DNA from 4 places in the Paenibacillus sp. FSL H7-0357 genome. Region 3 is predicted to be linked to each of the others. Evidence: predicted binding sites of a transcription regulator. Region 3 holds the regulator's gene; each other region holds the start of a gene.
The links. Region 3 encodes Rex, which represses fermentation and respiration genes when NADH is low (regulators of the CRP and FNR family bind a similar motif). Its sites were predicted from a motif close to TTGTGAAATATTTCACAA; they were not measured.
Positions count from the first base shown of each region.

Region 1: adhE (bifunctional acetaldehyde-CoA/alcohol dehydrogenase) is a predicted target of Rex. The motif match lies at 1,657-1,674, and genes of this name have one in related genera.
Region 2: qoxA (cytochrome aa3 quinol oxidase subunit II) is a predicted target of Rex. The motif match lies at 2,155-2,172, and genes of this name have one in related genera.
Region 4: H70357_RS33805 (cytochrome ubiquinol oxidase subunit I) is a predicted target of Rex. The motif match lies at 2,610-2,627, and genes of this name have one in related genera.

Region 1 covers NZ_CP009241.1:5,484,495-5,488,750, reverse strand. Annotated here, with positions in the region: gene H70357_RS24275 (ABC transporter substrate-binding protein) at 1-1,307, shown strand, start outside; gene adhE (bifunctional acetaldehyde-CoA/alcohol dehydrogenase) at 1,750-4,256, shown strand, end outside.
Region 2 covers NZ_CP009241.1:1,100,401-1,104,656, forward strand. Annotated here, with positions in the region: gene qoxB (cytochrome aa3 quinol oxidase subunit I) at 1-849, opposite strand, end outside; gene qoxA (cytochrome aa3 quinol oxidase subunit II) at 893-1,909, opposite strand; gene H70357_RS04885 (polysaccharide deacetylase family protein) at 2,415-3,545, shown strand; gene H70357_RS04890 (TetR/AcrR family transcriptional regulator) at 3,681-4,256, opposite strand, start outside.
Region 3 covers NZ_CP009241.1:5,151,941-5,156,196, reverse strand. Annotated here, with positions in the region: gene dinG (ATP-dependent DNA helicase DinG) at 1-1,138, shown strand, start outside; gene H70357_RS22600 (redox-sensing transcriptional repressor Rex) at 1,228-1,920, shown strand; gene H70357_RS22595 (amidohydrolase) at 1,907-3,208, shown strand; gene H70357_RS22590 (cell wall elongation regulator TseB-like domain-containing protein) at 3,270-3,788, shown strand; gene H70357_RS22585 (hypothetical protein) at 4,043-4,256, shown strand, end outside.
Region 4 covers NZ_CP009241.1:7,649,464-7,653,719, reverse strand. Annotated here, with positions in the region: gene H70357_RS33820 (S1C family serine protease) at 248-1,495, shown strand; gene H70357_RS33815 (cold-shock protein) at 1,884-2,084, shown strand; gene H70357_RS33810 (cold-shock protein) at 2,287-2,517, shown strand; gene H70357_RS33805 (cytochrome ubiquinol oxidase subunit I) at 2,742-4,145, shown strand; gene cydB (cytochrome d ubiquinol oxidase subunit II) at 4,132-4,256, shown strand, end outside.

The DNA of each region.
Region 1 (4,256 bases), 330 kb from region 3:
ATGCGCCCGCGGATGATATCACTCAGAGAAAAGTAACGATCAAAATTCACTATCCTACACCTGACTTGACAGAAATGAGGGCACAGGAAGATGACCGGATCAAACGCTTCCAGGCAGAGTATCCGAACGTCGAGATCGTAAAAGACGACTGGCAGTACAACGTAAGTGAAATCGGCGTGAAGATGGCTGCGAATGAAGCGCCGACCTTCTTCAACACTTATGCTACAGAAGCCAAATTCCTGATTGAAAAAGGCTGGGTTGCCGATATTACCGATCTTTGGAACAAATATGAATACAAGGATCAGATCAATCCGGTGCTGCAGAACCAGTTCATTATTGACGATAAAGTCTACGGGGTCACACAGAAGGGTTATGTTACCACGACAATGATCAATAAAAAAATGCTGGATGACAAAGGTGTAGCGGTGCCTGCAATGGATTGGACCTGGGATGATATGCTGAATACAGCCAAAGGTGTAGCAGATGCCAAAAAAGGAATTTCCGGTATCGCACCTATGGGTAAAGGCAATGAAGCAGGCTGGAACTGGACCAACTTCCTGTTCGAAGCGGGTGGGGAAATTCAAAAAGTTGAAGGAGGCAAGGTCGTTGCAACCTTCAACTCTGATGCCGGTGTGAAAGCGCTGGACTTCTACAAGAAGCTGAGATGGGAAGCGGAAGCAATTCCTCAGGATTGGGCACTTGGCTGGGGTGATGCTGTAGGTGCATTCCAACAAGGACGTACGGCCATGGTAATGGCGGGTTCCGACGGAGTTATTGAGCAAGCGCTGAATCAAGGCGGATTGAAGCCTGCAGATGTGCTGACCTATCCGATGCCTGCTTTTGAAAAAGGCGGCAAGCATACCGGAGTACTTGGCGGAGACTATCTGGTCATCAATCCTAACGCTACAAAAGACGAGCAGGAGATGGCGTTCCGTTACATTACCTTTGATTATTTCTCCGATAAAGGTCTCGATGCGCTCGACGCTATTCTGCAGCAGCGTAAAGCGGACGGCAAATACTTCATCCCGCCGCTTCTGGACTACTATGCTGCAGATTCCGAGTTCGGCAAGAAGACCAAAGCGGTATATGACAAGTATTCCGATATCGTGTACCAATATAACCCGGATATTATGGCCCTCTTGGACGGCAAACCGGAAGCACAGTACAATACTCAAGATTACTATGCAACCCTGTCCAATGTGATTCAGGAGCTGTTCTCCAAAAAAGGAACCGACTCCAAAGCACAGTTAGATGCTGCTGCCAAAACTGTGCAGGAGAAATTCTTTGATACTATTAAAGTAGAGTAGGAAGTTTATAAAATGGTAGTTTTTATAAATGAATTGTAAAAAGCGGAAGAGGCAGGGGACGTTGTTCCCCTGTCTTTTTGCTGTAAATAGTTCTCCAAAGGTTAGGTGAGGGAAGAGGCGATCAAGGATAAGGCGGGAGGAATAAGATAAAGAAATATGATGTAATTACCAATAAATAGAAAAATAATGCTTTGTGGAGCCCTGTAACAGGTTCATACGGTTAGAGTCCTTATTTTGCTGTTCGCAGATTGGACAAATATAAGCGAATTTTACCATATAAAATGGAAATAATACCTGAATATGATTAAATGAAAGCGCTTTGAAAACAAATCAAAAAAAACTTTATACTTTGTGAAAGATTTCACTTTAAATGTTGAAGAGGATGTGATAAGATAAATGTGTAGAGAAAAACAACCTAAAAATTGACAGGAGGACGAGGGAGATGGCAGTTAAAAACGAAGTCGCCGCCCAAGTGAAACAAACCACCGCTGAAGAGTATATTCAGATTTTGGTGGATAAAGCAAAGAAAGCTCAAGAAGCGTATATGGCGCTGGATCAAGAGCAAGTTAACACAATCGTTCATGCAATGGCATTGGCTGGGCTCGACAAGCATATGTACCTGGCAAAATTGGCTGTAGAAGAAACAGGACGCGGTGTATACGAAGACAAAATTACGAAGAACATCTTCTCAACTGAATATATCTGGCACGGAATTAAATACGACAAAACAGTAGGCGTCGTTGAAGATAATAAATATGATAGCTTCCAAAAAATTGCCGAGCCGGTCGGAATCGTAATGGGTATCACACCGGTAACCAACCCAACATCAACCACGATGTTTAAAGCACTGATTGCCGCTAAGACACGTAATCCTATTATATTCGGTTTCCATCCATCAGCGCAAGAGTGTAGTGCCGCAGCAGCAAAAATTCTTCATGATGCAGCTGTGAAAGCAGGCGCTCCTGAGAACTGTATCCAATGGATTGAGCTTCCGACAATGGACAAAACAAACGCATTGATGAACAATCCGGACGTCGCTCTTATCCTGGCAACAGGCGGATCTGCAATGGTTAAAGCGGCATACAGCTGTGGTAAACCGGCTCTCGGCGTAGGCCCTGGTAACGTACCTGCCTTCATTGAGAAAAGTGCTGATATCGACCAAGCGGTTACTGACATTATTCTTTCCAAGACTTTTGACAATGGTATGATTTGCGCTTCCGAGCAGGCTGTTATTATTGAAGAAGCAATTTTTGACCAAGTGAAAAAGAAAATGATCGCAAATGGCTGCTACTTTGTGAATAAAGAAGAAGCTGCTAAGCTGACCAACGGCGCAATGAATGTAGAAAAATGTGCGGTTAACCCGGCAATCGTAGGTCAATCCGCTGTGAAGATCGCTGAAATGTGCGGTATCCAGGTTCCTGCCGGAACGAAGATTCTGGTAGCTGAACTCGAAGGCGTAGGCACCAAGTACCCGCTGTCCGCTGAGAAACTTAGCCCGGTTCTGGCTTGCTACAAGGTTAAGAACGCTGACCAAGGGATTGAACGCGCAGCTCAAGTCGTTGAATTCGGCGGCATGGGACACAGCTCGGCTATCCATTCCAACAATGAAGAAGTTATCATGAAGTTCTCGAACCGTCTGCAAACTGGACGTATTCTTGTTAACTCGCCTTCAACACATGGCGCCATCGGCGACATTTACAATACTAATATCGCTTCGCTGACTCTGGGCTGCGGATCTTATGGACGCAACTCGGTATCGCAAAACGTAACTGCCATCAATCTGATCAATGTGAAAAGGGTGAACCGTCGTACCGTGAATATGCAATGGTTTAAGGTGCCTGATAAGATTTATTTCGAAAAGGGAGCCACTCAATACCTGGCCAAAATGCCTGATATTACCCGCGTAGCAATTATCACTGACCCTATGATGGTTAAACTGGGTTATGTAGAAAGAGTAGAGCACTACCTGCGTCAACGCCAGACCCCTGTAGCGATCGAAGTGTTCTCGGAAGTTGAACCGGATCCATCGACAACTACCGTGGAAAAAGGTACAGCTATGATGAACAGATTCCAACCGGACTGCATCATCGCACTCGGCGGCGGTTCCCCAATGGATGCTGCAAAAGGAATGTGGCTGTTCTATGAACACCCGGATGCTGACTTTAACGGTTTGAAACAAAAGTTCATGGATATCCGCAAACGGGTATACAAATTCCCTAAGCTCGGCAACAAAGCGAAATTTGTAGCTATTCCAACAACATCGGGTACAGGTTCGGAAGTAACCTCGTTCGCGGTTATTACTGACAAAACTACTGCAAATAATACTAAATATCCGCTTGCAGACTATGAGCTGACTCCGGATGTAGCGATCATCGACCCTGAGTTTGTATATAGCTTGCCTAAGACTGCTGTTGCTGATACAGGTATGGACGTATTGACACATGCGATTGAAGCTTATGTTTCCGTTATGGCAAGTGACTACACCGATGGTCTGGCTATCAAAGCTATCCAGCTGGTATTCCAATACCTGGAGAAGTCCGCACTTGAAGGCGACAAACTTGCCCGCGAAAAAATGCACAACGCATCGACGCTGGCTGGTATGGCATTTGCCAATGCATTCCTGGGCATCAACCACAGCTTGGCGCACAAATGGGGCGGTCAATACCACACGGCTCATGGACGTACCAATGCCATCCTGATGCCGCACGTTATCCGTTACAATGCCAAGAAACCAACGAAGTTTGCTTCGTTCCCTAAATATTCGCACTTTGTAGCTGACGAACGTTATGCTGAAATCGCCCGTATTCTGGGATTGCCTGCACGCACTACCGAAGAAGGCGTAACCAGCCTGATCAATGCAATCCGCGACATGAACAAAAAATTGGGCATTGAAGAGTCGTTCCAACAACTCGGCTTTGATCCTAAGGATTTCGAATCCCGCGTAGACTA
Region 2 (4,256 bases), 3.6 Mb from region 3:
GATATATACCTCCGGATGTCCCCACACCCAGAACAGGTTGGCCCAGAGCATATCCATCCCGCCGTTAGCCATCGTGAAGAATTGAGAGCCAAACAGCCGGTCGAACATCATCAGGGCAAGTGCCACAGTCAGCACAGGGAAGGCAAATACGATAATAATGTTCGTAATCAGTACGGACCAGGTGAACATTGGCATCTTCATCAGCGTCATGCCTGGTGCACGCATTTTAAGAATCGTCACGATGAAGTTAACGCCTGTGATCAGTGTCCCGATACCGGAAATCTGCAGCGCCAGGGAGTAATAGTTATTACCGACCGTAGGGCTGAATTCCAGACTCGCTAGCGGGAAGTAAGCCGACCATCCGGCATCCGGCGAGCCGCCGATTACGAACGAAATGTTAAGCAGCATAGCTCCCATGAAGAAGAGCCAGAAGCTGACCGCGTTCAGCCGCGGAAAGGCCACATCTCGTGCGCCGATCTGCAGTGGGATAATCACGTTCATTAAACCGATGATAAACGGCATGGCCATGAACAGAATCATGATCAGACCATGGGTGGTAAAGACCTCGTTATAATGCTGGGCATCGAGGAATTTCATTTCCGGCGCTGCCGTTTGCAGACGCATCATCATGGCGTCAACACCGCCGCGGAACAGCATAAGCAGTGCGGCCAGGATATACATAACCCCGATCTTCTTATGGTCTACAGTTGTAAGCCATTCGCGCCAGAGGTATCCCCATTTCTTGAAATAGGTAAGCCCAACGAGAATCCCGATGGTCGCAAGAGCGATACTGATCATTGCTCCGTATATCAGGGGTTCGCCGTGAACCTTAAATTTGTCTAAATCCATTAGGGTAGCTCCTTTCAGGTTGTTACATTAAACTGTGAACGAGTTAGTGGCCCTCGTGTGTGTGTTCTTCTACAGGTGAGCTTGGAAGCGGCTCATTCACCTCAGGGTTGGGCTCGCTGTCAAATTCGGTCTGGCTGGATGGTTCAGGAGAAGGGTGGATGTCCTTGTTATCCTGATGATCCATATTTCCGTTATCTATATCCATTTCCGTACCATCGCCGCTCATATGCTCGCTATGGTCTCCCGGCGGCGGGCTGAACTCCAAATGGGTGGAGGAATAGGTTTTGCGTCCAAGATGTTCGGCAGCCAGCAGGCCTTTGAATTCATCCTCCGTAAGCTTAGGCGCGGTATCCTTAACCTCTTTGACCCATTCGGCATATTCCTTGTCGCTCATCACAAGCGCCTCGAATTCCATGTGGGCGAAGCCTTTACCGCTGAAGTTCGAGTTCTTGCCGATAAATGAACCTGCGGTGTCGGCGGAGAGATTAAGTTTTGTAAGCATGTCGCTCATCGCATACTTCTGTCCGGCAAGCTGTGGAATCCAGAAGCTGGTGATGGTGCCGAAAGAGTACAGTCTGAACTCTACCGCACGGTGAATCGGGAAATTGACGTAGTTTACGGTTTCAATTCCCTCCTCAGGATAGCTGAAATGCCATTTCCAGTTGGAAGAAGAGGCGTAAATAACCAAAGGCTTCTGGTCCTTGTATTCCTTCGCGACATTCTCAACCGCATGGGTTGATTTTACAGTCACTACTGACAAAAAGGTTACGATGATAATCGGGATAATAATCCAGATGGCTTCGAGAACCTTGTTGCCCTCCTCATGTTCTGGAATGTAACCTTCGTTGCTTTTCTTCGCCCGGTATTTCACCAGTACGAATATATATAAGATGTAGACAACTGCCAGGACCCCGATCATCACCAGAATGGACAGGATGATGGTGTCAGATAAAGTGCGTGCGGCCGGACCCTTCGGATTCAGAACGGTGAGCGAACTGCATCCCGGCAGAAGAAGGATTAGGCTGAGGAACAAAGCGTATAACGGACCCTTTTTTTTCATATAGAACTCCTTCCTTCAATACTTCTTTTCATTGCCGTTCATTAGCCAATAAACATTAACCTGTATCTATAGTAAGAACTACTTACCCATAATGCAAAATACATATTTTAACAATAAAGACACATAAGACCTTAATAATGGCGAACAAGTTAAATATGTGTGATCGAATTGTTACAAATGTCGTAAGGTATGACAAAGATCACTGTAGTGGTGCGGTTTAAGGTAATTTTAAGGTTGTTCAAATTTTGTTCACTTTTTCACAAATGTTACTAATTTCGTCACAATTAATTTTAGCAATAAAGCCTGATTTTAACCGCTTTTTGCGGCCGCGACAGCTTTCGACGATTATTGCGATTTTTTGATAAATATTAAGAATATGTCTTTTGTCACTGTGAAAAAGTAACAAGATATTCTTTGGGCGGTTACAATCTCTCAAATTCAAATCTATCTATGTGTGATAAAGTATAGATAAATATACATAGATAGGAGATTACTGCTTGTGCGAATGAAAAAAACAATGCTGTTATTCATGTCTTTATTCTTATGTTTCGGTATTCTACAGAACACGGCAATCGCAGCCGGAACGAATGCCTCATTACGTCTTGGTGTGAACGACACACTGACAGAAATAGAAGCTGTTTCTGTAAAAGGTAACTATTATGTTCCAGTACGCGCTTTGGCGCAGAAGCTGAAGTGGAACATTTCCATGCTTCAGGACGGGGTTCAGATCGCCGGAGGCGGTAAATCCCTTTTACTGCTCAAAAATGACGGAGGCGCCAAACTCCAGAATGATACCATTGTTCCAATAAGTACCTTTGTGCAGAATGGATCGCTGATGGTTCCACTGCGGATAAGTACTTATCTTGGGTATATGATAACCTTTGAGCCGGATAAATATTTACTAAGAGTGCGGGATACATCGGCGGCTTTGGATGATGCGGCGTTCGTAAGCCAATTCAAGAGCGAATTAAAGCCGATTGTCAGCGCAAAGCCGGCTCCGGAGACAACCCCGGTCAAGCAAGGGAGGATAGTGTATCTTACCTTTGACGACGGACCGTCGGCAACGACTTCGCAACTGCTGGATATTCTGGGCAAAAATGAGGTAAAGGCGACCTTTTTTATGCTTGGACCCAATATGAACCGGTATCCGTCGGCAGTGAAACGAATTGAAGAGGAAAGCCACGGACTCGCACTCCACGGCATGACTCACCGCAAAGAGAAGTTTTATGCTTCTCCGGGTGCAGCACTTGCCGAAATGTCAGCTGATAATGCAGTACTGAAGAAGATCACCGGCTCCAGCACAACACTGATCCGTCCGCCGTACGGAAGTAAACCGTATTTCACCAAATCCTTCAGGGACAGAGTGCTGAGCCAGGGTTTCCATCTGTGGGATTGGAATGTGGACTCAAACGACTGGAAATACAAGGAGAACAGCGCCAGGATCTATAATACGGTTATGGAACAGGTCCATAAACTGCAAAAGTCCAACAGCAATCCTGTTATCCTGATGCATGACCAGAAAGCTACACTGAAAGTGCTGCCGGACGTACTCAAAACACTGAAGAAGGAAGGCTATACCTTTGAGATTATTACGAAGGATATGGAGCCGCTGAATTTCTGGAAGGATAAGCGCTGATCGTCAGCGTTTACGGCAAGATGTAGAAAGAGTGTAAAAAGCGGCTTAAGCAGATTGTTTTCTGCTTAAGCCGCTTTTTTGTGCTGCGCGGTGGTTTCAGGGGTCTGTATTTGGAGGCCCGACAGCATAGCCTTGTCATATGTACAAATACCCTACGAGCATACTGACAAGCTCGGACTTTATTCTGTCCGTTCCAATACGATGGGAGGAAAAGGCGATGACATCCACTATGGCACTGATGGATTCGAATACAAGGAAGGCAGCGGCTTCCAAATCTGTGATCTTAAGCTCATCCTTACCCATTTGCAGATACTGGAGCGTTAGGACACGTCCGACTTCATACTGTGCGTCCATCAGCTCTTTGATACCCCCGTCGCTGAGATACATAATAGACAGTTCCTTGTGGAATCCGGTATAGACCTCGTGCGAGAGGATGAGGCTGTCTACCAGATGGCTCAGCAGTGCATACTTGTCAGGGCTCTGAATGTTAATCTCGGACATGTAGGCTTCTATCCTTGCCAGCAGCGCTTCACTGTAATTCTTAAGCACATCGATAAATACAGCCCGTTTATCTATGAAATAGGAATAGAAGCTGCCGGTGGATACACCCGCTGCTGCAGCAATCTGCTTCGTATTGGTCTGATGGTAGCCCTTCTCCGAGAAAAGCCTCATGGCGGCTTGAACGATGGCTTCCTTGGTCTTGATGCTGCG
Region 3 (4,256 bases):
CAGCAAGCCCAAAGATTGGGAAGAGCTGGCGGCGCTGGAGAATACGCTGCACTTAGCCTTGAGCGACATCATCCGCAGAGGTGACAAAATGCTTAGCGAGATGCGCGATACAGAGAGTCAGTCGTCTTCGGACAGCCTGGTGACCGATATCGGAGGCTTGTTCAAGGATTTGGCATCCATCCGGGAACAAATCCGCTTCTTTATGGGTCTCAGTGACGATAATATCGTGTACTGGATGGAAGGGAGCGGCAACTACCGGGGCAAGTCGCTTCAGCTCTACGCCGTGCCTGTCGATGTAAGCAGCCAGCTCAAGGATCTGTTCTTCGACAAGAAGAAGAGCATTGTGCTGACCTCGGCCACGTTATCGGTCGACAAGTCCTTTCAGTTCATGATTGACAACCTTGGTCTTTCTGAAGCCTCTGAACAAGGGCGTCTCATGACAGCACTGCTGCCTTCACCGTTCAAGTACCGTGAACAGGCGCTGCTTGTCATCCCGCGCGATTTCCCCAGTGTTAAGGGCAGCGTAGGCGATGCGCGTTTTGTAGACAAGCTGGTGCATTCGCTGGCTGAAGCGGCGGCGGCGACCAAGGGGCGGATGCTGGTGCTGTTCACCTCCTACAAAATGCTGCGCCAGGTTTATGATCCGCTGAAAGAGGCCTTGGCTTCCCAGGACATTACGGTTCTGGGCCAGGGTGTGGAAGGAGGCAGCCGCAGCAAGCTGATCCGGCGTTTTCAGGACAGCTCTGCATCGGTATTGCTTGGAACGAGCAGTTTCTGGGAAGGAGTCGACATCCCTGGCGAGGCGCTGACCTGTCTTGCGATTGTAAGGCTGCCGTTTCAGCCGCCGAATCATCCGCTGGCCGAGGCAAAGGCGGAGCTTCTGCAGGCCCAGAAGAAGAATCCTTTTATGAAAATGTCTGTTCCACAGGCAGTGATCCGGTTCAAACAGGGTTTTGGACGATTGGTTCGCACAGCGCAGGACCGGGGAATTGTTATTGTATATGATACCAGGGTCATCGAAGCTTATTACGGGAAGTACTTCCTGTATTCACTCCCTGGTCCGAAGATGGAGCACATGCTTACCGATCAGATGGTTCCGCGGATAGCGGAATGGCTTGAAGAGGGCGGCGTTTCCTAATCTGTCATCGTTTATAAATTTTTTTCATCTCTTTGTACCATAGGCTGTGTCCCGTTCGCGGAGCGGGCACTGCACGTGGTTGTCATACGATATCGCGTCAGTGCAATTCTAAATTAGGAGGAGAAAACATGAAATCGGATAAAATATCGGAGGCCGTCGTTCGCAGACTCCCAGTGTACCTGCGTTTCCTGAACGATCTCCAAAAGCGTGAAATCTCAACCGTTTCTTCTCAGGAACTCGGGCAGAAGCTGGACCTTAATCCGGCGCAGATTCGTAAGGATCTGGCCTATTTTGGTGATTTCGGCAGAAAAGGCATTGGATATGACGTGTCTTATCTCATCGAAAAGATCCGTCATATTCTGAAGCTGGATCAACAAATCAATGTGGCTCTGGTAGGTGCCGGTAACCTCGGTCATGCCTTGTCCAATTACAATGCTTATCTGAAGGACACTATGAAAATCACTGCTGTATTTGATTCTTACGCTCCCAAGATTGGACAAAAGATCAACTCTCTTACGGTTCAGCCGATGGAGGAGCTGGGTCAGACCATCCGTGATCAGGGAATCCGGATCGGGATCATCACTGTACCGGACAGCGAAGCACAGAATGTGGCTGATATTCTGGTAGAATCGGGCATTGAGGCGATCCTGAATTTTGCACCGGTCATTCTGAAGACACCTTCAACCATCCGGATTCATGCTGCTGACTTTACGACTGACCTGCAAAGTCTGGCGTATTATTTACATGATGGAAAGGAAGGAATTACAGATGAGCAGCAATAAGATGATAATTGCAAACGGACGTTTTCTGGTTCCCGGAAGCGAGAAGCCGGTCCTGAGCGGTTATATGACTATAGAAAATGATTTGATCACATACATAGGGGAAGAGAAGCCCGTTATTGAAGAAGGCACAGTGACGCTCGACGGCAGCCGGCTGCTGTTCATGCCGGGTCTGGTCAATACCCATGGCCATGCTGCGATGTCGCTGCTGCGCGGCTACGGGGATGATATGGTCCTTCAAGCCTGGCTGCAGGAGAAAATGTGGCCGATGGAGGAGAAGTTTACCGGAGATGATGTCTACTGGGGTACTTCCTTATCCGTTTTGGAGATGCTGAAAGGCGGCACAACCACCTTTTTGGATATGTATGATCACATGGACCGGGTGGCCGAGGTGGTCGAACACTCCGGCATCCGTGCGGTGCTGATGCGCGGTGTTATTGGTCTATGTCCTGAAGAAGTGCAGAATCAGAAGCTTGCGGAAGCTGTTGCGTTCGCCCGCAACTGGCACGGCAAGGCTGACGGCAGAATTACCACCATGATTTCACCGCATGCCCCGTATACTTGTCCTCCGGACTTTTTCATGCGGTTTGTGCAGGCGGCACATGACCTGGACCTGCCGATGCATACGCATATGTCAGAAACGCTGCGTGAAGTGGAGCAGAATGCCGCTGATTACGGCCTGCGTCCTGTAGCGCACCTGGAGAAGCTGGGCATGTTCACCCGCCCGTCCTTAATCGCCCATGGTGTCCACCTGAACGATGAGGAGATCGAAATTCTCGCCCGCCACAAGGTGGGTGTATCCCATAACCCGGGAAGTAACCTGAAGCTTGCCAGCGGGGTTGCACGGGTGCCTGAGCTGCTGAGAGCGGGAGTCAAAGTTTCGCTCGGTACGGACGGGGCGGCAAGCAATAATAATCTCGATATGTTCGAGGAAATGCGGCTTGCAGCATTGATCCATAAGGGAGTAAGCGGTGATCCTACCGCAGTTCCGGCACCGGAAGCGCTGCTGATGGCCACGCAATACGGGGCGGAGTCAATCTTCCTGAACCAGGCGGGCCGCCTTGCAGCCGGGATGAAGGCTGACTTTATTGCAATTGATATTGACCAGCCTCATCTACTGCCGCATAGCGACTTGCTCTCCCACGCCGTGTATTCGGCTAGTGCCAAGGATGTCGAGCATGTCTGGGTGAACGGCAAGCAGGTTGTGAAGCATGGTCAGTGCCTGACAGTGGACGAGGAAGAAATCCGCCGCAAGGCGCAAGAAACTTTTGAAGGGCTGCTGAAGCGTTAATTCGACTGCCGCCGCAGTTGGTTTTATGACGTTTCATATATTAAGGAAAGGAAGCTGCATTTTGAGGAAAAGGAAAAAATGGCTTCTGCTGGGGATCGCTCTGTTTCTGCTCATTTTGTTCGGTCTAAGCCAATTTTATGCCTATATCATGAAGGACCAATGGAATGAACGCAGCGCGGCCAAAGAAGTTGCCAAGACCCGGGCGGGACTTACTGAGGTGTCCAAGGCGCAGAAATCGGTATGGGACGAAAATTCGGTGTACTGGGTGCTGACCGGGAAAAATAAAGCCGGTACGGATCTGATGGTGTGGGTACGGTTCACCGTGGACGGCAAGCCGGCCGGCGGTGATAACGGAGTCTATGCGGAAGAGCTGGCCAAAGGAACCTCGGAGAAGCAAATCCGCTCCATTATAGCCTCCCAGTTGCCCGGGATCGATATTAAACGGCTGCTTCCGGGTGTATACAATGGAGAATACGCCTGGCAGCTTTTTTACAAGCAGGAAGGACGTTATTATTACAAGTTCTTTCGTTTTGCGGATGGTACAGCAATCGGTGATGGATATACTTTGCCGAGCAAGTAGAGGCAGGCTTGCAATAACAAATAAAAAGCGGACAAAGCGGACAGCGCTTGTCCGCTTTTTTTGCATAATATTGCTAATAAGTTAAACTAAAGCACAGCCTAGAGGCAAAAGCAGCGGGGGGGGGGATTTTAGAACTATAGGAGCGATAGGCGGTTTTTTTACTCTGACATTTTGTGAAATTTATATTATCATTGGAATGAAACAGTGATTCTGAGGATTAATTACATATTCCTTGAACAGGTGGAGAGATACGTTTGAAAACGATGATGAGGCTTTACCAGGAGGGCAGAACGGACTACCATTCTACCTTTTTTGATTTGATAAACGGGGATGCGGAAACCAAACAGACGAAAGGGCTTGCCTACCTTTTTTCAAGGTATCCCAAGTTGATCCGGTTGCTGCTAAAAGAGTTAAACCGCCGGAACAATGTAGACACACCGGCTTTCAAAGAAGATTATGATTTTGTTC
Region 4 (4,256 bases), 2.5 Mb from region 3:
TAAATAGTACTTCTATTATTGTAGTCTTTTAAGTTGGAAAATATTCCGGATTGAAGCTTATCCTTTTTTAATATGTTGCAAGAATAGGAGACCCCTTGCGCTTATAACACACACATTTGTGGTGAATGAATGAAGTGAAACCTTTTAGAGCTTTCAGGAGTCTAAGAGATAAAGCGGAAAGCTCGGGCGTGGTTGCTTGGCGTTCAGGTCATGGATGCAGTGGCAATAGAGGGGAGAGGATGTAACGGTGGGACTGTTTGATGATGATTTTTATTCAACCAAGGTACCGCGGCGCGAAGGCAGAGGGCAGGAACCCTCTAAGGTCTTAACGAGCCGGAATTGGTCTGCCCGCAAATCACGGCGGAGCCTGGCAACTTGGCAGGTGTCTGTCATTAGCTCAGTGATCAGTGCGGTGGTTGCAGTACTTCTGTTCAGTCTGGCTACAGGTCAGTTGACACAGGAGAAGGCGGAGCAGCCGAAAGTGATTGAGAAGGTGACTGCAAGCAGCGGTGACCCGTATGAACGGATTGTTCAGGCTGCGGCTCTTGTCCGACCGGCCGTTGTGAGCATAATTAATCATAAAGAAGATAACAAGGAACTTAACATTCTCGACGAGTCGGCACTTGGCTCGGGAGTGATCTATAAGAAGGACGATAACAAGGCCTTTATTATTACCAATAATCATGTGATCGAGGGCTTCGGCAAGCTGGAAGTGGTTACGGTAGATGGTGAGACACGCAAGGCAACACTTGTGGGTACGGATAAAGTAAGTGATATCGCGGTGCTCTCCATTGATGCTAAAGGCATTACCACAGTAGCCCAGATTGGTGATTCCTCCAAGCTGCGGTTTGGGGAGACGGTCATTGCTATCGGCAATCCGCTGGGACTCGGCGATAGCTTGACCTCGGGGATTGTCAGCTACACAGAACGGACCATTCCCGTATCACTGAACCAGGACGGTGTCTATGACTGGGAACAAGAAGTCATTCAGACGGATGCTGCAATTAACGAGGGCAATAGCGGAGGCGCGCTGGTCGATCTGAACGGCAAGGTGATTGGTATTAATACAATGAAGATTTCCGATACAGGCGTGGAGGGACTTGGTTTTGCCATCCCGGCCAATCATGTTATGGAAACGGCGGGTGAGCTTGAGGCTAACGGGAAGATTGCCCGCTCTTATCTGGGAGTGTATTCCGTAGATTTGAATAACCCTTATGTGCCGCTCGCAGAAGATCAGCGCAAGGAGCTTAATCTGCCAACGACCGTTAAAGACGGAGTAGTTGTGCTGGATGCGGTAGGGCCGGCCAAGGATGCAGGACTGCAGTTCAATGATGTGATTACCAAGTTTGACAATGAACCGATCACATCGACCCTTTCGCTGCGCAAGTATCTGTATGATCACACCAAAATCGGAGATGATCTGAAGATTACTTATTACCGCAACGGAGAGGTAAAACAGGTGACAGTGAAACTTCTTGAAAAACAAAAGGAATAAAAGCGGCGTCAGCCGTATATAATAATGTGGCAGTCAAGATAAGCGAGACGGCCCAGCCGTCCTTATTATAAAATTAAGGACGGCATCCGTTTCGAAGTCAAATCATCTGGGTATATTACTTAATATGGATGCAAATCCCCCTTTTTATAAAGACTGGTAGCCCTTACATTGGGAACAACACCTTATAAGGGGAAATACGGATATATTCGGATGTTGGCTTGCCTTTGTAACTCCGGTGTGGTAACATGAGATTAATCATACATTTGATACCTAATTCTCGTATTGAAAAGGGCTGTCAATGCAAATACAACCTTTTTCAATGTGTGAATTTTTTCTTTGTTTGAAGATAAAAAGAACATATTAATTTAAATTTGTGGAGGTAACACACATGCAAACAGGTACAGTTAAATGGTTCAACGCAGAAAAAGGATTCGGTTTCATCGAAGTTGAAGGCGGAAGCGACGTATTCGTTCACTTCAGCGCAATCACTGGCGACGGCTTCAAAACTTTGGACGAAGGCCAACGCGTTGAATTCAACGTTGTTCAAGGCAACCGCGGACCACAAGCCGAAAACGTTGTAAAACTGTAATAATAGAAGCACCGTCCCCGCTTTTGCAAGTTGGGACGGTCTTTTTTTATAAGATCAACTGCTATATCATCATGAAACCACAACATGATCTTGAAGTAGAGCAACTGCAAATGAAGGATTTGTAAGCATCTTAGAAAGAATATAATTGGATGCTTTTTTACTTGTTTCTCAACTTGTAACATAAAGGAAGGGAGGAACGGCAATGAACTACCGGAAGAAGCCTTTAGAGGAAGTACCGGAAGAAAATACCGCAATTTGGGCCTGTACCAATGATGGATGCAACGGATGGATGAGGGATAATTTCGCATTTGAACATGCGCCTTCTTGCCGTCTCTGTCATGCCCCAATGGTTCGCAGCATGAAGATGCTGCCGCAATTGCTTAATTCTAATGGCGATCTCAAATCGCTGAAGAAGGGTATTTCGATTACCTAACCAATGCCTTTATGAGTCAAGCTTTCTATAGAACGACGAACAAATCCAAGACGGTAAAACCGTCTTATTTTTTTTGCTTTCCGAACGTAATATTGTGATATTTGTCACAAATTTATTGTTTTTTAGGCCGAATCCGGGTGTATAATGTGATAATTATCACACTTTAAGCCTTAAATTTTTGACAGAATAGACATAACGAATGGGGAGAAGAAAGGGGAAGAAACATGGATACAGTTATGCTGTCGCGTATACAATTTGCGTCGACGACGATCTTTCATTACTTCTTTGTACCGGTATCTATTGGACTTGCACTCTTGATCGCGATCATGGAGACGATGTATGTCCGAAAAGGCAACGATGAGTACAAAAGAATGGCGCAGTTTTGGGGAAAGCTATTTCTCATTAACTTCGCAGTAGGGGTAGTAACAGGGATATTGCAGGAATTCCAGTTCGGAATGAACTGGTCCGATTATTCCCGCTTTGTCGGGGATGTATTTGGGGCTCCACTTGCGATTGAAGCGCTGCTGGCGTTTTTCCTGGAGTCTACTTTTATCGGCTTATGGATTTTTGGCTGGGACAAAGTCTCCAAGAAGATTCATTTACTGTCCATCTGGATGGTAGCGCTGGGAACGATGTTATCGGCATTCTGGATTCTCGCAGCCAATTCTTTTATGCAGCACCCTGTTGGTTTTGCGATGAATAATGGCCGGGCCGAAATGAATGATTTCCTGGCTTTGATTACAAACGGACAATTGCTGGTGGAATTCCCGCATACGGTGCTCGCGGCTTACGCTACAGGGGCATTTCTGGTAACGGGTATCAGTGCCTATAAAATGCTCAAGAAGCAGGATGTGCCTTTCTTTAGAAAATCGTTCGAAATTGCGGCGATTGTCGGCATTGTCTCCTCCATGGGGGTAGCCGTTGCAGGTCATGCCCAAGCGCAGTATCTGGTAGAGACACAGCCGATGAAGATGGCAGCTACGGAAGCCCTTTGGGAGGACAGTGGTGACCCTGCGGCTTGGACAGCCAGTGCTTTTATCGATCCTGACAATAAATCAAACTCCGGGGAAATCAAGATTCCTTATATGCTGAGTTTCTTGTCCTACAGTAAGTTCTCCGGTGAAGTTAAAGGGATGAACACGCTGCAGGCGGAATATGAACAAAAGTACGGCCCGGGGGATTATATCCCGCCTGTTCGTACGACTTTCTGGAGCTTCCGGATCATGGTGGTCGCAGGCACGCTGATGATTGTGCTCGGCATGTATGCGATGTATCTGATGTGGCGCAAAAAGATGGAACGTCCGAACACCTGGTTTATGCGGTTCATGTTCTGGGGGCTGCTGCTTCCGCCAATTGCCAATACTGCAGGCTGGATCATGACAGAGATCGGACGTCAGCCTTGGACGGTATTCGGATTAATGACGACAGAAGACAGTGTGTCTCCTAATATATCGGCTGGACAGGTGCTGTTCTCGGTGATCTCCTTTACGGCGATCTACGCTATTCTGGGAGCGGTACTGATCGGATTGTTCATCAAAGTTATCAAAAAAGGCCCTTATGCCATGGATAACGATCACGGTGAGTCGCATGATCCATATAGTAAGGAGGGATCGCATGCTTTCTCTTAATGAATTGTGGTTTGTGCTGATTGCGGTATTATTTATCGGATTTTTCTTCCTGGAAGGCTTCGACTTCGGCGTAGGAATGGAAACGCAGTTCCTGGCCAAGAATGATACGGA